Regions from separate parts of the Embleya sp. NPDC008237 genome, predicted to be linked through region 2. Evidence: riboswitches for the same ligand, from Rfam matches in the RefSeq annotation. Region 2 holds a riboswitch; the other holds the start of a gene.
What was found. A riboswitch is a leader RNA that binds a small molecule or an ion and turns the genes downstream of it on or off. The one in region 2 is predicted to bind glycine.
Positions count from the first base shown of each region.

Region 1 (3,407 bases), on a different contig from region 2:
CCCGGCCGCGCGGGCGGCGGCGAGCACCTGCGCGGCCCGACCCGGCACGCGCACGGTGATCGTGTCGAAGAAGTCGCCGTGCACGACCTCGACGCCGCCCGCCCGCAGCCCGGCCGCGAGCACGGCCGTGTAGCGGTGGGTGCGGCGGGCGATCGAGGTGAGCCCGTCCGGCCCGTGGTAGACCGCGTACATCCCGGCCATCACGGCCAGCAGGACCTGCGCGGTGCAGATGTTGCTGGTCGCCTTCTCCCGGCGGATGTGCTGTTCGCGGGTCTGTAGCGCGAGCCGGTAGGCGGGCGCGCCGTCGGCGTCCACGGACACCCCGACCAGCCGGCCCGGCATGCTGCGGGTGAGCTTCTCGCGGACCGCCATGTATCCGGCGTGCGGACCGCCGAAGGCCATCGGCACGCCGAACCGCTGAGTGGTGCCGACCGCGATGTCGGCGCCCATCGCGCCCGGCGCACGCAGCACGGTGAGCGCGAGCAGGTCGGCAGCGACCGCCACCAGCGCGCCCTGTGCGTGCGCCGCCTCGATCACCGGGGTCAGGTCGCGGACCCGGCCGTCGGCGCCGGGGTATTGGAGCAGCACGCCGAAGCAGCCGCCCTCGGGCAATCCGTCGGTGGTGTCGGCGACCACGACCTCGATGCCCAGCGCCTGCGCCCGCGTGCGCACCACGGCGACGGTCTGCGGCAGGGTGGCCGCGTCCACGACGAACACGTCGCTCTTGGCCCGACCGGCCCGTCGGGCCAGGGTCATCGCCTCGGCGGCGGCGGTGGCCTCGTCGAGCAGCGAGGCGCCGGCCACGTCCAGGCCGGTCAGGTCGGTGACCACGGTCTGGAAGTTGAGCAGCGCCTCCAGCCGGCCCTGCGAGATCTCCGGCTGGTAGGGCGTGTAGGCCGTGTACCAGGCGGGGTTCTCCAGCACGTTCCGGGTGATCACCGGCGGGGTGAAGGTGCCGTGGTAGCCGAGCCCGATCATCGAGGTCAGCACGGTGTTGCGGGAGGCCAGCTCGCGCAGTTCGGCGAGCACCTCGGCCTCGGAGCGCGCGGCGGGCAGTTCGAAGCCCTCCAGCGCGCGGATCGCGGCGGGCACCGCCGCGTCGGTCAACTCGTCCAGGGATCCGTAACCGATCGCGGCGAGCATCTTCGCCTGCTCGTCGGCGTCCGGACCGATGTGCCGGCCGGTGAACGGCGACGCGGCCTCCAGGCCGGTCAACGAGCCGGGACCGGAGGGGAGTACGGCGTGAGCACGCGTCGGGGCAGGGGTGCGCGGGGTCATCGCGAAAGGCCTCCTGGATCGCTCCTGGACGGACACGCGGGTCGCGCGCCCACCGGCCTCCCCCTCTGTCATCTGTACCTGAGAGCTTCACCGCGCCCGGGGCACCGGTCGAACCGGTTCCCACGGGCGCGATTTGCACCGTCGGCGAGGATCCGACCCGACTCGGCGAGCCACGTGCGGATCCTGCTTTCCAGAGTGCCCACGACCACGCGGTACGGGTGCCTGAGAGATTCCGGGGAGGAGTTGCTCCTTCGGCGCCCCGTGTACACGACACGAGGACTCTCCCGCGCGAACGTAATGGGCGACCTCAACGGTATCAGCGTGACCCTCGAAAGGGCCCGCGCACTAGGCGTAGGTCACAGTGGTCGTGGTGTAACCCAGGGATCGCATCATCCCCTGGAGCATGTTGGTGGTGTTGCGCTCGGCGCGCTCCAGCAGTCCGGCGGTCTTCGCCGCGTCGTCGATCTTCTTGGTCGCCAGCACGTAGAGCTGCTGCTGGTCGGCGGGATTGCCGGAGAAGAAGTCGCCGAGGCGGTCGAACAGGCCCCGGTCCTGGGCGATCACGTGGCTGTTCTTCTGGTCGAGCGCCGCGGGCGCGAGCCGCGCGTGCGGGAGCTTGATGGTCACGCTCTTGTTGTCCGGCGAGGTCTGGATCGCGTCCTGGCCGATCCCGCCGAACTCCACGAAGCCGCCGACCTGGCCGACCCCGATGAACAGCGTGCGCTGGCCGCGGACGGCGTCCGGAAGGAACTTGGCGTCCTTCTCCAGGTCCACGACGACCTGGAAGGTGCCGCTGACCGCCTCGTAGCGGCTGAGATCCTGCACGGCCTTGAGCATCACCGGTCCGCTGTGGTCCTTGGTGGTCTCGCCGAACGGGTTGAACTTGCCCGGCAACAGATTGACCAGCCCGACCAGCACCAGGGCCAGCACGATGAAGCCGACCAGGAGTGTGACCAGGAAGGCGGGCAGGCCGAGCCTGCGGCGAACCGATCGGAAGGCACCCTGCCCTCGCGCCGGCCGCTCTTTGACATCAGTCATGGTGGGGACACCCCCGAGGAGTCGTGTGACCCGCGCCTGCCCCGGATCCCGGCGGCTATCCCCGGTCGGCGGCGGGTAGCGGAATCGGTTCCCCCGGTCGCAGCGCCGGATCGGTGATCACGAACGTGCGCACCCGGCCCGGCCGACCGCCCGGCACCTCGAACCGCACGGTGACCCGACCGACGCCGCTGCCCTGCACCCAGCCGGGTCCGAACTCCTCGTGCACCACGTCCTGGCCCGGCGACCAGGAGACCCGCTCCGGGACGGCCTCGACGAGCGGCTCCGCGTCGCCCTCCGGGTCATCCTCGATCGGCTCGCCGGCCCCGGGCTCGGCCGCGCCGAACAGGTCCTGCTGGGCGAAATCGGCCAGGCCGCTCACGCCCACCCCGAGCAGCCGCACGCCGCCCGTGACGTCCACCTGCGCGGCCAGTCGGCGGATCGTCTCGCGCACCACGCCCGGATCGTCGGTGGGCCCGCGCAGCGTCTCCGAGCGGGTCAGCGTGCTGAAGTCGTAGCGGCGCAGCTTGAGCACGATCGTGCGCCCGGAGCGCCCGGCGGCGCGCAGCCGCTCCACGCACCGGATCGAGAGCCGGTCCAGCTCCCGCGTGATGCGCTCGCGGTCCACCAGGTCGGTGGCGAAGGTGTCCTCCACCGACACCGACTTGGCGTCCCGGTCGGCGACCACCGGGCGGGCGTCCAGCCCGGCGGCCAGCACATGCAGGCCGTGGCCGTGTGCCTGGCCCAGCAGTCGGACCAGTTCGCTCTCGTCGACGGCGGCCAGATCGGCCACGGTGTCCAGACCGGCCCGGCGCAGCACGTCGCCGGTGGCCGGGCCGACCCCGGGCAGTGCGCGCACCGGCAGCGGGTCCAGCATCGCCCGCTCGGCGCCGGGTGCCACCACGCACAGCCCGTCCGGCTTGTCCGCCTCGGACGCGATCTTGGCCAGCAGCTTGGAGGTGGCCGCGCCGACCGAGCAGGTCAGCCCGGTGGCCGCGTGGATGTCCGCGCGCAGGCGTACGGCGATCTCGGTGACCCGTTCGGTGTCCAGCGTGCCGCCGTGCGGGCCCGCCTCCAGGTCGACGAACGCCTCG
Region 1 is NZ_JBIBGL010000002.1:396,403-399,809, reverse strand. Features, by position in the region: gene gcvP (aminomethyl-transferring glycine dehydrogenase) at 1-1,278, opposite strand, end outside; glycine riboswitch at 1,479-1,575, opposite strand; gene ACFZBU_RS04900 (DUF4230 domain-containing protein) at 1,624-2,316, opposite strand; gene ACFZBU_RS04895 (DNA polymerase IV) at 2,372-3,407, opposite strand, start outside.
Region 1: another riboswitch for glycine. It lies ahead of gcvP (aminomethyl-transferring glycine dehydrogenase); the one in region 2 lies ahead of gcvT (glycine cleavage system aminomethyltransferase GcvT).

Region 2 (3,407 bases):
CCAACAGCACCACGTTCACCGGCCACGGACATGCGGCCCGGCCGAGCGCGCGCTCCAGGGCGCCGACCGCGGCCAGCCGGTCCTCCTCCTGCCAGCGGTCCAGTTCGACACCGATGAACAGGCACGGCGGGTCGGACTCGATCACACCCAGGCCGCGACGCGCACTCAGCACCACCGGCACGTGGGTGAACTCGGCGGCGGCCGCGATCAGGAACTCCATCGGCTCCTCGTCCGGCTCGTACAGCCGCACCCGCGCGCCGCGCACGCCCGCCCCGGGCAGCCGGGCCAGTTCCAGCACCCCCGGCGGCGGGATCGGGATGCCCACCTCGCCGCCCGGGTTGACCGCGATGCCCACGTGCGCCGGCAGCCCGCGGGCGAACTCGCGCATCGGCGCGACCGTGCACGCCATCGGGCCGGCGACCCGCCGGAACTCCTCCTCCGAGGAGAACACCGGCACGTACGGCCGGCCGTCGATCTCGGTGATCGGCAGCGTCAGTTCACTGTCCGTCGGGTCACCGCCCTCGGGCAGCGGCACCCACACGTCCGACTCGGCCAGGGCCTCGAAGAGAGCCTCGGCCCGGGACGGGTCGCGCATCGCCGCGACGAGCGCGCTCTCCACGGGATTGGCCGGAAACGGCATGGTGGTGCTCCTCTGCTGTCCGCCGCAGTTTACGACTCGGTCGACCGCCGCCGTCGGGACTGTCCGGGTACGGGGTCTGCGAAAACGATCCGGCTGAGCGTCCGGGCGGCCGGCCGGTCGAGCAGTACGCACGAGGTGAAGCCGCCGGGCGCGGACGCCAGGGTGGGGCCCGCATCCAGCCACGGCGTCAGTCGGGCGAGCAGTTCGCGCCACTCGCGGTGGTGCCGGGCGAACACCGGCGTGGACACTCCGCGACCGCGCGCGCGTTGGCCGGCCAGGGCCTGATGGGCGCTCACGTCCAACAGCAGTGCGTGCGCCGAACTGCCGCGCCGGCGGGCGGCGAGCACCAGCACCCGGCGCAGGATCGGGTTGCGGCCGCTGTCGTGCACGACCACCGCGCCGGGGCCGCGCAGTGCCCGGGCCACCTCGCCGTAGTGCGCGAGCCGCACCAGCGGCCGATAGACCCGGTACGGGATGCGCCCGGCGCGCACCGCCCAGCGCGCCCGGACCAGGTCCGCGTCCAGCACGGCCACGGTCGGCCCGGGGGTGATCACGCGCGCGAGCAGCGTGCTCTTGCCGGCCCCGGGCAGGCCGGTCACCACGAGCACGCACGAGGCCGGATAGGCCAGCACGTCCACCACCCGGTCACCGATCCGCTCCCCGGTGCGATCGCGCTCCTCCCGGAGGTCGTGCACGGACCGGGGCATCAACACGCCGCTCGTCGCGGCGCCGGTATGCGCCCCCGCCGAGTCCGTCTCCACGAGCCCTCCCTTGTCCCGAACCGTCCTGCCTTGCGCATGGTGTCGCACCCTCGCACCCTCGCGCGCGAGCGCGTGTCGGCCGCCCCCCGAAGTCGGCAACCCTCGAAGTCGGCGACGCCCGGAGTCGGCAGTCCTCGGACTCGGCGGGGTCCCGGCCCCGGCGGGGGATTGACGACACGCGCTAGCATGCCGGGCACAACCTCATATCGGCCGTCGACCCCACGCGGAAGAGTCCTCGCCCACGAGCGGGGCGCCGAAGGAGCAACTCCTCCCCGGAATCTCTCAGGCACCGATACCGCATGGGTCAGGCACTTCTGGAAAGCAACCGCACCGCTGGTGCGGTTCACCCACGGTGCAAATCGCCGTTCCGCGCGCGGATGCGCCCGGAAGCGATGAAGCTCTCAGGTTCCGATGACAGAAGGGGAGGGCACCCCACTTTTCGATCGACTCCGATCGAAAAGGGCTGAAAGCCATGGCAGGGAGCCCCCTTTGTTGTCGTACTCGCCGTTGTCGCACTGGCCGCACCGCCCGTCGTCTTTCGCCGCACTCCGCACCGGCACCCGCTCCTCGTCCGTGCGTCGTGCAACGTGCGCGCCGACCGAGCGCGCGGCCGAACGCCATGCCCCCGACCGGCCCGCGCCCCTCGGGTGTTCCCGCCGGCGCCCCCTCGAAGGAGCCTTCGCATGACCACCGACCGCCGGACCCCGCTCGACGCCGTGCACGACGCGCTCGGGGCCACGATGACCGACTTCGCCGGTTGGCGGATGCCGCTCCGGTACGGGAGCGAGCGCGACGAGCACGCCGCGGTGCGCACCACCGCCGGCCTGTTCGACCTCACCCACATGGGCGAAATCGAGGTCACCGGCCCGGACGCCGCCCGCGCGCTCGACCACGCCCTGGTCGGCTTCGTCTCGAAGATCGGGATCGACCGCGCCCGGTACACGATGATCTGCACCGAAGAGGGCGGCATCGTCGACGACCTGATCGTCTACCGGCTGGGCGACGAGCACTTCGTGGTGGTGGCCAACGCCTCCAACGCGGACGTGGTCGCGGGCAGCCTGAAGCATCGCTCGGAGAACTTCGACGCCGTGGTGCGCGACGCGTCCGAGGAGTACACGCTGCTCGCCGTGCAGGGCCCCGCGTCGACCGGGATCGTCGGTTCGCTCACCGACGCCGACCTGCCCGCACTCAAGTACTACGCGATCCTGCGCACCGAGGTCGCCGGCATTCCGGTGCTGCTCGCGCGCACCGGCTACACCGGCGAGGACGGCTTCGAGCTCTTCGCCTCGCCCGACGACGCGGTCGCGCTGTGGGAGGCGCTGCTCGCGGCCGGCAAGCCGCACGGCCTGGTGCCCGCCGGGCTCTCCTGCCGCGACACGCTGCGCCTGGAGGCGGGCATGCCGCTGTACGGGCACGAGCTGACCCGGGACACCACGCCGTACGAGGCCAACCTGGGTCGGGTGGTCCGGCTGGACAAGCCCGAGGACTTCGTCGGACGCGAGGCACTGGCCGCGGCGCAGGACGACGTGCGCCGGACCCTGGTCGGGCTCACCTCGCCGGGCAAGCGGGTCCCGCGTGCGGGGTACCCCGTGGTGGACGCGGAGACCGGCGAGCGGGTCGGCGAGGTCACCTCCGGCGCACCCTCGCCGACACTGGGCGTGCCGATCGCGATGGCGTACGTGGCCAAGGAGCGGGCCGAACCGGGCACCCGGCTGGCCGTGGACATCCGCGGCAAGGCGGAGCCGGTCGAGGTCGTCGCGCTGCCGTTCTACAAGCGGGCCTGACCGAGGCGGCCGGCGGCCCGACCCGAGTTCCGCGGGCGCGGCCGGCGCGGGCCCTCCGGGCCTGCGGTACAAACCATTACAAACCCACCTGAGGGACAGACCCCCCTCGATCGAATGGAGAATGGACCCGTGCACGCACCCCAGCACCTGCGCTACAGCAAGGAACACGAGTGGCTCGACGAGGCGGCCTCCCCCGCCCTCGTCGGCATCACCCAACACGCG
Region 2 is NZ_JBIBGL010000001.1:223,464-226,870, reverse strand. Features, by position in the region: gene ACFZBU_RS00890 (enhanced serine sensitivity protein SseB) at 1-640, opposite strand, end outside; gene ACFZBU_RS00885 (AAA family ATPase) at 670-1,401, opposite strand; glycine riboswitch at 1,616-1,709, shown strand; gene gcvT (glycine cleavage system aminomethyltransferase GcvT) at 2,085-3,185, shown strand; gene gcvH (glycine cleavage system protein GcvH) at 3,315-3,407, shown strand, end outside.